2 regions of the Streptococcus sp. Marseille-P7375 genome follow, and region 1 is predicted to be linked to the other one. Evidence: riboswitches for the same ligand, from Rfam matches in the RefSeq annotation. Region 1 holds a riboswitch; the other holds the start of a gene.
What was found. Region 1 has a riboswitch for preQ1 ahead of FZ954_RS02680 (nucleoside hydrolase). Riboswitches for the same ligand answer to the same signal wherever they lie in the genome.
Positions count from the first base shown of each region.

Region 2: it holds a riboswitch for preQ1, as region 1 does, so the genes downstream of both, FZ954_RS04535 (QueT transporter family protein) here and FZ954_RS02680 (nucleoside hydrolase) in region 1, are expected to answer to the same signal.

Region 1 covers NZ_CABPTR010000001.1:521,618-528,900, forward strand. The annotation lists gene FZ954_RS02665 (uracil-xanthine permease family protein) at 1-427, shown strand, start outside; gene FZ954_RS02670 (aspartate carbamoyltransferase catalytic subunit) at 484-1,401, shown strand; gene FZ954_RS02675 (LytS/YhcK type 5TM receptor domain-containing protein) at 1,555-2,121, opposite strand; gene FZ954_RS02680 (nucleoside hydrolase) at 2,126-3,103, opposite strand; PreQ1 riboswitch class I at 3,226-3,270, opposite strand; gene FZ954_RS02685 (RidA family protein) at 3,404-3,787, shown strand; gene rapZ (RNase adapter RapZ) at 3,855-4,745, shown strand; gene FZ954_RS02695 (YvcK family protein) at 4,742-5,719, shown strand; gene whiA (DNA-binding protein WhiA) at 5,716-6,627, shown strand; gene FZ954_RS02705 (NAD(P)/FAD-dependent oxidoreductase) at 6,661-7,283, opposite strand, start outside.
Region 2 covers NZ_CABPTR010000001.1:869,685-876,967, reverse strand. The annotation lists gene FZ954_RS04550 (MarR family winged helix-turn-helix transcriptional regulator) at 380-829, shown strand; gene FZ954_RS04545 (B3/4 domain-containing protein) at 838-1,545, shown strand; gene FZ954_RS04540 (GtrA family protein) at 1,619-2,059, opposite strand; PreQ1 riboswitch class II at 2,088-2,210, shown strand; gene FZ954_RS04535 (QueT transporter family protein) at 2,208-2,723, shown strand; gene ligA (NAD-dependent DNA ligase LigA) at 2,826-4,784, shown strand; gene FZ954_RS04525 (diacylglycerol kinase family lipid kinase) at 4,793-5,752, shown strand; gene pulA (type I pullulanase) at 5,767-7,283, shown strand, end outside.

The DNA.
Region 1 (7,283 bases):
TGGTCTGGCTCAGGTTATCGCGGGTATCTTTGGTGCTCCGCCAGTGACCAGCTACGGTGAAAATATCGGGGTGATGGCGCTCAATAAAATTTACAGTGTTTATGTGATTGCTGGTGCTGCTGTATTGGCTATTGTCATGAGCTTTGTCGGGAAAGTATCCGCCCTGCTCCAATCAATTCCAAGTCCAGTTTTGGGTGGCATTTCCATCGCCCTCTTCGGGGTAATTGCTTCCAGCGGTTTGAAAATTCTGATTGAAGCCCAAACCAATTTTGACAACAAAAAGAACCTGCTGATTGCCAGTGTCGTTCTGGTATCTGGTATCGGTGGTCTGACCCTGCAACTATCAGGTCTGCAAGTTTCAGGAGTTGCCTTGTCAACTGTTCTCGGAATTGCCCTCTACCTCATCCTGCCAGAACCTAAAAATTAGGCTGACGAGATTGCTACATTTGTCCAAAGTTTTTAATAAAAAAGGAGTATAACATCATGTCATCAAATCAAATCGCACTTAAAAATCTTGTATCTATGGAACACCTTACGAACGAAGAAGTAATGGCTTTGATCAAGCGCGGGATTGAATTTAAAAACGGCGCAAAGGTTCATTATGATGAGCAGCATATCGTTGCAAATCTCTTCTTTGAATCTTCAACTCGGACTCACAAGGCTTTTGAAGTAGCAGAATTAAAACTTGGATGCGACCTGCTTGACTTTGATGTCAAGACAAGCTCAGTTAACAAGGGAGAAACCTTGTACGACACGATTTTGACTATGTCAGCTCTCGGTGTAGATGTCTGTGTCATCCGTCACCCTGAGGTGGACTACTATAAAGAATTGATCGAAAGCCCAACGATTACAACTTCTATCGTAAATGGTGGTGATGGTTCTGGTCAGCACCCAAGCCAAAGTTTACTTGACTTGATGACAATTTACCAAGAATTCGGTCATTTTGATGGTTTGAAAGTAGCTATCGCTGGTGACCTTGATCACTCACGTGTAGCCAAGTCTAATATGCAAATCTTGAAACGTCTCGGTGCTGAGCTTTTCTTTGCTGGTCCAGATGAGTGGAGAAGTGCGGAATTTGCTGACTATGGTAAGTTCGTAACGATTGACGAAGTTATTGACCAAGTGGATGTCATGATGTTCCTGCGCGTACAGCACGAACGACATGACTACAACTCCATTTTCTCTAAGGAAAATTATCATAAACTCCACGGTTTGACGCAAGAGCGCTACGATCGTATGAAGGATACTGCAATCCTGATGCACCCAGCGCCTGTCAATCGCGATGTAGAAATTGCAGACCATTTGGTTGAGGCTCCAAAATCTCGAATTGTAGAACAAATGACAAATGGCGTCTTTGTCAGAATGGCAATCATTGAGGCTGTTCTCAAGGGACGCAATTAATCTCAGATTGTAGCTTGTGAGTAGGCTTGGACTCAAGAAGAGTCTGCCTACTCCTTTTTTAAACTTAAACTTAACCTTAAAAACTTATAAAAAAACAAATGTTAAAATCAAAAGAACTACTCGAAATCATGGTTTCTGAGTAGTTCTTTTGATTTATGCATTGCTGGATTTTGCAAAGATTCTTGGGATGACTTTTTTGAGTTGTGGGATGAAGACGAGGCTGACCCCAATAACGATGAGGCGGTCTGCATAGTCGGTTAGCGCTTGGACGATGATGGTGCTGGTGATCAGATCTAGGCCTAAACCGTGTAAACCTTGAACGATAATACTAGAGCCGCTCGGAGTGATCCCTTTGAAGACAATGACGGTTATCAGAGAGGCCAAAGCAGTAGCTGGCAGAGAGACTAGAACCGTTTTCCAGAGGAGGTTTAGTCTTGGTTTTGAATCAGAAGTGAAAAAGACCGAGACAAGAAGAGCCAAAAGAATGGCTACTGGAGAGAAATAAATAGCAGAAATGTCTGTTGTAAAGGCGCTAATAAGAGCACTGGCAATCGCAGTTCCTACTCCGAAAATAGGTCCTAAAATGAGGCTGGCTAATATCGTTCCAAAAGTATCCAAATAAACAGGAAGTTTTAGAAAAAGGGCGATGTTGGCACCGATATAGTTTAGAGCGATGCAGATAGCTGTAAATGTAATGGTAAATGGTGTTATTTTTTTCATAATCTTATCCTAAATTTAAAGTTTCTAGATCTTGGTAGATGATTTCCTTTGAAGTGTTGAGTATCACGGAGAGAAAATCCTGAAAGAAGAGGTGGGTGTTTACTTGGGTCAGCACCTTAGCATTGGCTTGCTTACCATAAAAATGATAGGCATCAACCAGCGTTTGTCCCATGGCAATGCCTTCCGTTGCGAGATCGACGAAGGAGTCAAATCCTTGACAAAGGTCCTTATGCAGAAAATAGGCAACGGCTAATGGATCGTTGATGACACAGCCGATAATATGTTCATACTCCCAATGAAAATCCCAGTAAAAACGCGTGATTTTTCCGATAAAGTCAGCGACTTCAGGGTTGATAAAACGCATATATTCCAAGAGATTAGGCGTCAAGACAATCTTTCGCGTGACATCTAGACCGACCATTTCAATCTTTCTTCCAAGTTTTTCGTAGGTTTCTTGGGCTGCATGCGGATCGCACCAGTAGTTGTACTCCGCTACGGGTGAACAGTTGCCGTGCGATTTGTAGCTGCCGCCCATACTGACAAATCGGTCTAGATGTTGCCCAAGGTTAGAATTTTTCCTAAGAGCCAAGGCAATATTGGTCAAAGGCCCCAGTGCAATGATAGAAGTATCTTTATTTTTCTGGAAATAGTCTGCCAGATAGTCATAAGCTGCTTGTTGCTGGGCTTGGGTGGAACTGCTTCTTGCTATTCCGCTTTCCCCCAATCCATCCATGCCGTGGGTATCCTGAGCGGAGACGAAGTCACGAACCAAGGGCTTATCGGCTCCTGCATAGACTGGAATATCTAGCCGATTGAGCCTTTCTAGGATTTTAAAGGCATTTTCAAGACCAAGTTCCAGTGGGACATTTCCAGCGACTATGGTCAAAGCGACGACCTCTAAGTCAGGGTGTTGCAGGGCATAGAGTAGGGCTAGGCTGTCGTCTATGCCGGGGTCGCAGTCAATAATGACTTTTCTTTTCATAGGTCCTCCTTTTGAGAAATAAAATAAGGCTGAAACCTCAGTCTCAACCTCTCAGTTAGTTCTGCCAAAGTGGCAGGACACCAGAAAAAAACTATGCGCAATTACATTACTTTAGAATATAAGGGTACTTAGTTTTTTATACTGGGAAGTTTGCGAACCAGTCCAAAACAAGTGTTTTGAATTATGCATTTACTATCATAAAGAAAAATTTCCTAAAAGTCAATGGGAAGGAGGACAAGAATAGTCAGGCTTTTGACTTTATGATATAATAAGTAAGATAAAAGAAATGAGGAGAATACAATGGCAAAAATAGTACAAACAGATAAAGCACCGGCAGCAATCGGACCATATGTTCAAGGAAAAATCGTAGGCAACCTTTTATTTGCAAGTGGTCAGATTCCTTTATCACCAGAGACAGGAGAAATTGTAGGTGCAACGATTGAAGAGCAGACCCAGCAAGTTTTAAAAAATGTAGGAGCCATTTTGGAAGCGGCTGGAACAGATTTCGACCATGTGATCAAGGCAACCTGCTTCCTAAGTGATATCAATGATTTTGTGCCATTTAATGAAGTCTACAAAACAGCTTTTAAGAGCGAGTTTCCAGCTCGTTCGGCAGTAGAAGTGGCTCGCTTGCCTCGTGATGTAAAAATCGAAATCGAAGTCATTGCTGAGATTGTAGAATAAATGATTGGGACCGGGAGAAGTTTCCCGTCCTTTTTTAGTAATAAAATGTTAGACGAAGGGAGAAAGAATGGCTGAACACAAGATTCAATTAGTGATTGTGACAGGAATGAGCGGTGCCGGAAAGACTGTCGCTATCCAGTCTTTTGAGGATTTGGGCTATTTTACCATTGATAACATGCCGCCGACCCTAGTACCAAAGTTTTTGCAGTTGGTCGAAGGGACAAAGGACAATGATAAGTTGGCTCTGGTTGTTGATATGCGGAGTCGCTCCTTCTTTTTGGAGATTCAGGATATTTTGGATGAGCTAGAAAGAAGCACGGAAATCGATTTTAAAATTTTATTTTTAGATGCGGCTGACAAGGAGTTGGTGGCTCGCTATAAGGAAACTAGACGCAGTCACCCTTTGGCAGCTGACGGGCGAATTTTAGATGGTATCAAACTGGAGCGTGAACTCTTAGCCCCTCTGAAAAATCTCAGTCAAAATGTTGTAGATACGACGGAACTGACACCACGGGAGCTAAGAAAGACCATCTCTGAACAATTTTCAAATCAGGCTGATCTGCACAGTTTCCGCATAGAGGTTATGAGTTTTGGTTTTAAATATGGTTTGCCTCTGGATGCAGACTTGGTTTTTGATGTGCGTTTTCTGCCTAATCCCTACTATAAACCTGAGCTGCGCAATCAGACAGGATTGGATAAGGATGTATTTGACTATGTCATGAACCATGCGGAGTCAGAAGAATTTTACAAGCATCTGCTGGGCTTGATTGAGCCGATTTTGCCCGGCTATCAAAAGGAAGGAAAGTCTGTGCTGACTATCGCAGTTGGCTGCACGGGCGGACAACACCGTAGTGTAGCCTTTGCACAGCGTTTGGCTGATGATTTAGCGAAAAATTGGCCAGTCAATGCCAGTCATCGCGACAAAAATCGTCGGAAGGAAACGGTGAACCGCTCATGAGAAAACCAAGAATCACAGTTATCGGCGGCGGTACAGGAATTTCAGTTATTTTAAACAGCCTGCGGAAAAAGGATGTAGAGATCACAGCTATTGTCACAGTTGCAGATGATGGCGGTAGTTCTGGTGAGCTGCGGAAAAACATCCAGCAGCTGACGCCGCCGGGTGACTTGCGAAATGTTTTGGTGGCTATGTCTGATATGCCAAAGTTTTATGAGAAGGTCTTCCAGTATCGCTTTGCCAAAGGAGACGGCGTTCTAGCAGGTCATCCCTTGGGGAATCTGATTATTGCTGGCATTTCCGAAATGCAGGGCTCTACTTATAACGCTATGCAGCTTCTGACTAAGTTTTTCCATACGACAGGTAAAATCTACCCTTCGAGCGACACACCACTGACTCTGCATGCTGTGTTTACAGATGGAACGGAAGTTGTCGGTGAGAGTAATCTGGCCAGTAAGGCTGGCATGATAGAGCGGGTCTATGTGACCAATACCTATGATGATGAAAAGCCTGTTGCGAGTAGAAAGGTAGTCCAGAGTATTTTGGATAGCGATATGGTGGTGCTGGGACCGGGTTCTCTCTTTACCTCCATCTTGCCAAACCTCGTAATCGAAGAAATTGGCCAAGCCATTTTAGATACTAAAGCAGAAGTAGCCTATGTCTGCAACATTATGACCCAGCGCGGCGAAACCGAGCACTTTTCAGATAGCGACCACGTTCAAGTATTGCATCGTCATCTGGGCAAAAAGTTCATTGATACCGTCTTGGTCAATATCGAGCCAGTTCCGCGTGAGTATATGAACAGCAATAAATTTGATGAATATCTGGTTCAGGTTGAGCATAATTTTCGAGGGCTGCAGGAGCAAGTTCCGCGTGTTATTTCATCGAATTTCCTTCGTTTGGAAAATGGCGGGGCTTTCCATGACGGAGAGTTACTTGTTGATGAATTGATGAAGATTATACAGGTGCGCAAATGAGCTTTACAGTAAAAGTAAAAGAAGAGCTTTTAAGCTTATCTGTAAAAGACAAAAACGAGTTGGCTGCCATCATTAAGATGGCTGGTAGTTTGGGAATTTCTTCGACCGGCCTTACCTTATCCATTTCAACAGAAAATGCTAAGATTGCTCGCCATCTCTATGAGCTGCTGTCGGACCTTTATCAGGTCAAGTCAGAAATCCGCCATCATCAGAAGACTAATCTGCGCAAGAATCGCGTTTATACAGTATTTCTGGATCAGAAAGTGGAAGAAATCCTTTCTGACCTGCACTTGGCTGACTCCTTTTTTGGTATTGAGGCAGGGATTGACCAGGCCATTTTATCAGATGACGAAGCCAGCCGAGCCTACCTACGGGGAGCCTTCCTCTCAAATGGTAGCATGCGAGAGCCAGACTCAGGTAAGTACCAGCTGGAAATTCTGTCCGTTTATCTGGATCATGCTGAGGATTTAGCTGCCTTGATGCAGCGTTTTCTGCTGGATGCCAAGACCATTGAGCGCAAGAAGGGAGCTGTCACCTATCTGCAGCGGGCTGAGGATATTATGGATTTTCTCATTGTCATCGGTGCTATGGAGGCCATGGCTGAGTTCGAGTCTCTTAAGCTCATGCGGGAAGCGCGCAACGACCTCAATCGTGCCAATAATGCGGAGACAGCGAACATCGCTCGTACGGTCACAGCCAGTATGAAAACCATCAACAATATTGCCAAAATCAGCGATAATATCGGCATTGAGAGTTTACCTGTAGACCTACAGGAGGTGGCTCAACTTCGTATCCAGCATCCGGACTACTCCATCCAGCAGCTAGCTGATAGTTTGAGCCGGCCTCTAACTAAGAGCGGTGTCAATCATCGCTTGAGAAAAATCAATAAAATCGCAGATGAATTATAAAAGCTGCTGAGCTTAAGCTCGGCAGCTGTTTTTTTATAGGCTTGTAGAATGTTTGGGTTGGACTTTTTGCTCAGGATAGATATGGTTAATAGCATTGTTGACAGCAGTAGGTGCCTCACCCAGCCCAGTTGCAATCAGGTCAATCTTCCCCTCGTAGCTGCAGCAGTCGCCGGCTGCATAGATTCCTAGCACGGAAGTTTCTTGCTTGCTATTGACCAAAATCTTGTGACGGTTGAGCTCCAAGCCCCAATCTTTGAGATTACCGACAGAGGATTTAAAACCGTAGTTGACAAAGAGATGATCCAGAGGCAAAAGCTGACTATCCTCTCCTTTGACTTGGCTGATTTCCAAGTGGGTAATCTTGCCATTTTCACCGACCAATCGACTAGGTACAAATGGTGTCTTAATCTCAACACTAGAAGCCTTGAGTTCTTCCACACTATGCTCTAAAGCCCGGAAGTTATCCCGACGGTGAATCAGGCTGGTTTCTGCGATTTTTTCAAAAGCTAGTGCCCAGTCAACAGCCGAGTCACCGCCTCCAAGAACAACAACTTTTTTACCAGCGTACTGGCTGATGTTTGAAACGTGATAGTGGAGGTTGCTGTAGGCTTCAGCATCATCTAGCTCCAAAGCTCTCGGTTTGAAGGCGCCACCTC
Region 2 (7,283 bases), 350 kb from region 1:
GTGGTTTTTCTATGCTCTTCTCAAGCTGATTTGATATTGTAGTATTACATGATGTGAGTAATAAGGCCACACTAATGGATTTTAAAGGTGAAGATTACACTCTAGAGAATTTAGCTAGTGATTGTACTGACCTTTATCAAAACATATCAAGAGATTACTTAACAAGCAGTCAGCTAACCTTCCCAGCATCTATTTCTAACAGAAAGTGAGGCTAAGACTTTTTCCTAGCCTCTTTTTTGATGGTCTGGATAAGGGAAAGGCGGAAGAGTTCTGTGCGGAGGTTTAGTTCTATATAGAATTTTTCTAAGATAAGTATTTTTAAACATTTTTATTGCATTTGCAACAAAAATCTGTTATACTATCTTCAGAAGGAGGAGGTATGTCAATTTTACGTGAGATTGGAATAATTGCTCGGGCTTTGGATTCCATTGCTAATATTGAGTTTCGTGACATAGATTTGGCGCGGGGGCAGTATCTCTATCTGGTGCGGATTGCGGAGAATCCTGGGATTATCCAGGAGGAGCTGTCAGACTTGCTCAAGGTGGATCGCTCAACGGTAGCTCGTTCAGTCAAGAAGCTTGAAAGCAAAGGCTTACTGGAACAGCGGCCAGCTGCCAATAACCGCAAGAACAAGGAATGGTTTGTCACCGAAAAGGGGGCGGCCCTCTATCCTCTTATCTTAGCGGAAAACGAATATTCGGAACAGGTGGCGTTGGAAAAATTTTCAGAAACTGAGCGAAAAGAGTTAGAAAAGTTGCTGGTTCGCGTCCGAGAGAATATTACAAAGGATTGGGAGCTGGTCAAAAAAGGTCAGAAAAGAAATTATTGAGGTAGAACATGAAAATTACAGTTGAAAATGAATTTTGGGCTTTGTTTCCAGAAGCGCAGATTAGTGTCTTAGTGGTCAAGGGGCTGGATAATAGAGTTGATGAAAGTAAGGACCCATATTTCAAATCCCTGCTGGATAAGGGCGCAAAGCGAGCAGCAGACTTTATTCCAGATGAGAATTTCACTCAGAATGATGTTATTCAGGAGTGGCGGCAGGCTTTCAGCCAATTTAAGACCAAAAAAGGAGCGCGTTCCTCTATCGAAGCCCTACTCAAGCGGGTCAGTCAAGGACGGGAATTCAACCCCATCAATCCCTTAGTAGATATTTATAATAGTGTTTCCCTCTCTTATGCGGTTCCATGTGGCGGAGAGGATTTGGACAAGATTATCGGTGGTCTTTATTTGGGTAAGGCTAAGGGTGGCGAAGCATTCTTTCCACTGGGAGCTGAGACTGATGCACCAGCTTTGGCAGAAGAAATCATCTACTATGATGAAGAGGGAGCGGTCTGCCGTTGCCTTAACTGGCGAGAAGCGCAGCGGACCATGCTGACGGAAGATACCAAGTATGCCATTTTGGTTATCGAGGCCATCAACGAAGAGCAGGCGGCGCGTGCTCAAGCAGCTATGACTGAACTCCAGACTCTGATTGAGGACTATTTTGGTGTCAAGGGTGATATTACCCACTTGACAGCTGAAAATCCCAGTTTGGAAGTCTAAAAATAAAAACAAATCTGGATCAGAATTATCTGGTCCAGATTTGTTTTTATAGGAGAAATAAGCCGAGCTATTTTTATTTTGCCTTGTTTTTAAAGACAAAAATTTTGCTGAAGACATAGTTGAGAACGATAATCAGCACTTGAGCTATCAGAGTTTCAATGGTGTTGACCATCTTAATATCGTTGTGGACGAATTGACCAATAATCTGCGGGAAGCTAGTGACAAAGATAAAGGTTAGCAGCAAATTCAAGGCCATAGTTGCCAGTCGGGCTGTGAAAAATTTGACCAATCGTAGTGGCCAGCCTTTTCTTTTCTGCTTGAAAACGATGGTATCGTTGGTCACAAAGGCAAAGAGAATACCTAAAATATCACCGATTATCGTAGCCAGTAATTCGTTTCCTGTCAATTCATAGCAGAGCATCCGACTGACAACGGAGACAAGAGTGGTTGCCACACCAAAGAAAAGATAGGATAGAACCTCATTGTCAAAGAATTTTTTAATCAAAGTTTTCATAAGCATAGTCTATCACATTTCTAGGATTTATGCTATACTAGTGAAGTTGTCGATTTTGAGGAGATAATTTTCCCGTCTGACGCAACCCTTGGCGCTTAGCTTCTTTCGCCAAGCATATTACACGCGCTCATGCGCTAAAGGAGAAAACATGAAACAAGAAAACTTATCAGTCCGTGATTTGATTCAGATTGCCATTGTTGCTGCTATTTATGTAGCCCTTACGATTACGCCCCCTTTAAATGCTATCAGCTATGGTGCTTACCAGTTCAGAATTTCTGAAATGATGAACTTTATGGCCTTTTATAATCGTAAATACATCATGGGAGTGACCATCGGCTGTATGATTGCCAATCTCTATAGCTTTGGAATCATTGACGTCTTTGTCGGCGGTTGGTCAACTTTAGTCTTCCTATCACTAGGTGTCTATCTTTTCAGTCGTTATAAGAATCAATACCTGATCAAAGATTTGCTTCGTTTGGATCATTTCTATTTTGCTATTTTCTTCTCTATTTCGATGGTGACAATCGCTGCAGAGTTACATCTCTTGCAAGGCTTGCCATTCTTCCTGACTTGGTTCACAACGGCTATTGGAGAATTTGCTTCCTTGATAGTTGGAGCTATCCTTATTAACCAGATTGCAAAAAGGATTGATTTAACAAAATAAGACAGCAGAGAGCGGAATTTCTGCTCTTTTTCTGTCCTCTTTTTTAGTGAGAATTCGGGACAAATAGAGGAAGATTTTGTGTATTTGTGATAAAATAGAAGTATGAAAGAAAGAATGTCAGAATTAGTCAAATTGCTTAACCGATACGCTCATGAGTATTATACGGCAGATAGGCCAAGTGTATCGGACAGTGAGTATGACAGACTCTATCGTGAGTTAGTGGAGTTAGAAGAAAAGTACCCAACTGATATCCTACCTGATAGCCCGACCCATCGGGTGGGTGGGAAGATTTTAGAAGGATTTGAAAAATATCCACACCGGTATCCTCTCTTTAGTTTGCAGGATGCTTTTTCACGTGAAGAATTAATGGCTTTTGACCAGCGGATTCGCAAGGAATTTCCTCAGGTTTCCTATATTTGTGAGCTCAAGATTGACGGGCTTTCTATTTCCCTGACTTATGAAAAGGGAATCTTGGTAGCAGGAGCGACTCGGGGAGATGGTTCTGTTGGTGAAAATATCACTGAAAACCTCAAGCGGGTCAAGGATATTCCCCTGACCTTGAAAGAACCGCTAGACATTACGGTTCGCGGAGAGTGCTACATGCCCAAGGCTTCCTTTGATGCGGTCAATCAGCTGCGGCAGGAGAACGGTGAGCCTGAGTTTGCCAATCCTCGAAATGCGGCAGCAGGAACCTTACGCCAGTTGGATACAGCAGTTGTGGCCAAGCGTAATCTAGCAACCTTCCTCTACCAAGAAGCCAGTCCGACTGAGGCTGGCAGCCAAGAAGCAGTTTTGAACAAGCTAGCTTCTTTGGACTTCTCAGTTAATCCGATTCATTTTCTAGCAAATTCTATCGATGCCGTTTGGGAGTTTATCGAAAAGATTGCCAAAGAGAGGGACAGTCTGCCTTATGAGATCGACGGTATTGTCATCAAGGTCAATGACTTGGCGGTGCAAGAGGAGCTTGGCTTTACTGTCAAGGCACCTAAGTGGGCCATCGCCTATAAGTTTCCAGCTGAGGAAAAGGTAGCACAGCTTTTGTCTGTTGACTGGACAGTCGGTCGGACAGGAGTTGTGACTCCGACAGCCAATCTGACGCCAGTGCAGCTAGCGGGAACGACTGTCAGCCGAGCAACTTTGCACAATGTGGACTATATTGCAGAGAAGGATATTCGTCAGAAAGACACCGTTATCGTCTATAAGGCAGGAGATATTATTCCTGCTGTATTGCGAGTGGTGGAGTCCAAGCGGGTCTCAGAGGAGGCTTTGAAAATACCAAGTCACTGTCCGAGCTGTGAGAGTGAGCTGGTGCATTTCGAGGACGAAGTGGCTCTGCGCTGCATCAATCCCCTCTGTCCAGCCCAGATCAAGGAAGGCTTGATTCACTTTGCCAGCCGGGATGCTATGAATATTACTGGCCTTGGTCCAGCAGTGGTCGAAAAGGTCTTTGATAAGAACTTGGTCAAGGATGTGGCTGGAATTTATCGACTTTCTGTAGAAGATTTGCTGACCTTGGACGGCTTTAAGGAAAAATCAGCGAATAAATTGTATAATGCCATTCAAGCTTCTAAGGAAAATTCAGCAGAGAAATTGCTCTTTGGTCTGGGAATCCGTCACGTGGGAAGCAAGGCTAGTCGGATTTTGATGGAGAAATTCCACGATATGATCAAGTTGTCACAGGCCAGTCAAGAGGAAATATCTTCCATTGACAGCTTGGGGACAGTTATCGCTCAGAGTCTGCATTCTTACTTTGAGCAGGAAGGCAGTCAGCTTCTGCTGCAAGAATTACAAGAAGCTGGCGTTAACCTAGACTATCTGGGGGAGAAAGTGGCAGCCGATGCCGCTCTCGCTGGCAAAACAGTCGTATTGACCGGAAAATTACAAAAATTAACACGGAATCAAGCTAAAGAAAAATTGCTGAGCTTGGGCGCAAATGTTGCTGGAAGTGTGTCTAAAAAGACAGATTTGGTGGTGGCAGGTAGCGATGCCGGCAGCAAATTGACCAAAGCTCAAGAACTTGGGATCGAGATTCGAGATGAGGACTGGCTAGATAGCTTATGAGGCTGAGTATGGAACATAAAATAAAAAAAGCAAGATTAATTTATAACCCAACTTCTGGGCAGGAAATTATCAAAAAAAATATTGCCGAAGTCTTGGATGTCTTGGAAGATGTTGGCTATGAGACCAGTGCCTATCAGACGACTCCAGAGCCTTTCTCTGCTCAGCGAGAAGCTGAAAGAGCAGCAAGAGCAGGTTTTGATTTAGTTATAGCAGCTGGTGGAGATGGGACCATCAATGAAGTAGTGAATGGGGTTGCGGGCCTAGATGTGCGCCCCAAGCTGGCTTTCATTCCAACTGGTACGACCAATGATTATGCGCGTGCCTTGAAAATTCCCATGGGAGATCCAGTGGCTGCAGCTCGAATTATCGAGAAAAATCAGACGATTCAGATGGATATCGGTCGGGCTTATGGCAGCAAATACTTTATCAACATTGCGGCGGCGGGTACGCTGACAGAGCTGACTTACAGTGTCCCTAGTGAAGTCAAGACCCGTCTAGGCTATCTGGCTTATGTAGCCGAAGGAGCCAAAATGCTGCCACGCTCCAAATCCCGTAAGGTACGGATTGAGCATGACCATGGTGTTTTTGAGGGCAAGATTTCGCTTGTCTTTGCAGCCTTGACCAATTCTATCGGAGGCTTTGAAAAACTAGCGCCAGATACCAAACTGGACGATGGAAATTTCACCTTGATTCTTGTAAAAACGGCTAAGTTGTTTGATATGCTTAGTCTCATCATACAAGCAATTAATGGTGGCCAACATGTGACGGATGCTAATGTTGAATATCTGAAAACCAGCAAATTGAAGCTAAAAGTATTGGATAAAAAAGCACCCTTTATGTTGAATCTGGACGGTGAGTACGGAGGAGATACACCAGTAGAATTGGAAGTTTTGCACAATCATCTGGAGTTTTTCGCCAATATAGATGAAATCGATGAGAGCGCTCTTTCCTTAGAAAAATTAGAATGAAGAGATAAATGAAAATGATAGACTATAAAGTCATTGTTCATTACCACAATCCCAAGGGAGATTACTTTTCTTATGATTTGTGGCAGTGGCAGACGGATCAGTGGGGAAAAGAAGCACCTTTTTCTAAACTAGATTATTTTGGTATCCAGGGAGAACTATCTTTTGAAAGTTGGGAACCTCTCAGTCAGGCTCATGTGATTGTCAAGCGTTCAGACTGGTCCAGCCAATCTTGCGACTACCACATTGATTTATTGCCAGTTCATTTGCCCACAGAGGTTTGGTTGATTGAAGGAGATCATCAGGTCTACTATTCCTTGCAAGCGGCGACGACGAGCCACCAATATTCGCGGCGACGTCCCCATAATTTCGATGTGGCTATGCGGTCGGATTATTTTGACGAATGCTGGGGCTACCAAGGTTGGCTTGGGCATCGTCTGCAGGGGCAAGTAAATGAGTTTAAAGTTTGGGCTCCGACAGCCAAAAAGGTTGAATTGCTAGTCTATGGAACTTCCGATAATCAAGCAGCTGTTTATAAAGAATTCCCTATGGAAAAGGGCGAAATTTACTCGCACGATCATGCTAAAAATACAATCGGAGTTTGGTCGGTGGAAGTGCCAGAAGATTTAGCTGGCAAGGCCTACCAGTATCATGTTCATTTTGAAAACCAGCATTTTTTGACGCGCGATCCTTATACAATCGCTACCAGTCCAGATGGCAAGCGCTCAGCTATTGTTGCCGAACAGGACAAGACTGTTGCTGGTTTTAAGGTATGTCAAGGCAAGGAGGCAACCTGGCGTTTAGATAACCCAAATCAGGCGGTCATCTATGAGATGCATATCCGAGATATTAGCAAATCGCCTAGTTCAGGGGTCGCAGAGCATTTGCGAGGGACTTTTTTAGGTGCTTGTCAACGTGGCACTAGAAATAGTCAGGGAGACCAGACTACTTTTGATTACATTCGCAATCTAGGTATCAATGTCGTGCAGCTCCAGCCGGTTTCTGACCGCCATAAGGACTATGATGAAAATGGCCAAGTTACCTATAACTGGGGCTATGATCCACAGAACTACAATGCACCAGAAACCAGTTTTTCTTCTAATCCAGATGATCCAGGTCAGGCCATTAGAGATTTGAAAACCATGATTCAGGCTTACCACGATGCAGGGATTTCTGTGACCTTGGATGTGGTTTACAATCATATTTATTCGACCTTTGACTCAGCCTTTCAGTCAACGGTTCCCGATTATTACTACCGAATGAATCCAAACGGTTCTTTCCAAAATGGTACAGGTGTCGGCAGTGAGACGGCCAGTGAGCATGAAATGTTCCGCAAATTCATGATTGATTCCCTTCGTTATTGGGTAGAAGAATTCAATGTGGATGGCTTCCGTTTTGATCTGATGGGAATCCATGATGTCACCACCATGAATATCATCCGAGAAGAAATGGATAAAATTGATCCACGGATTTTGCTTTATGGTGAAGGTTGGGATATGGGAACAGGCCTGATGCCAGAGGACAAGGCTAAGAA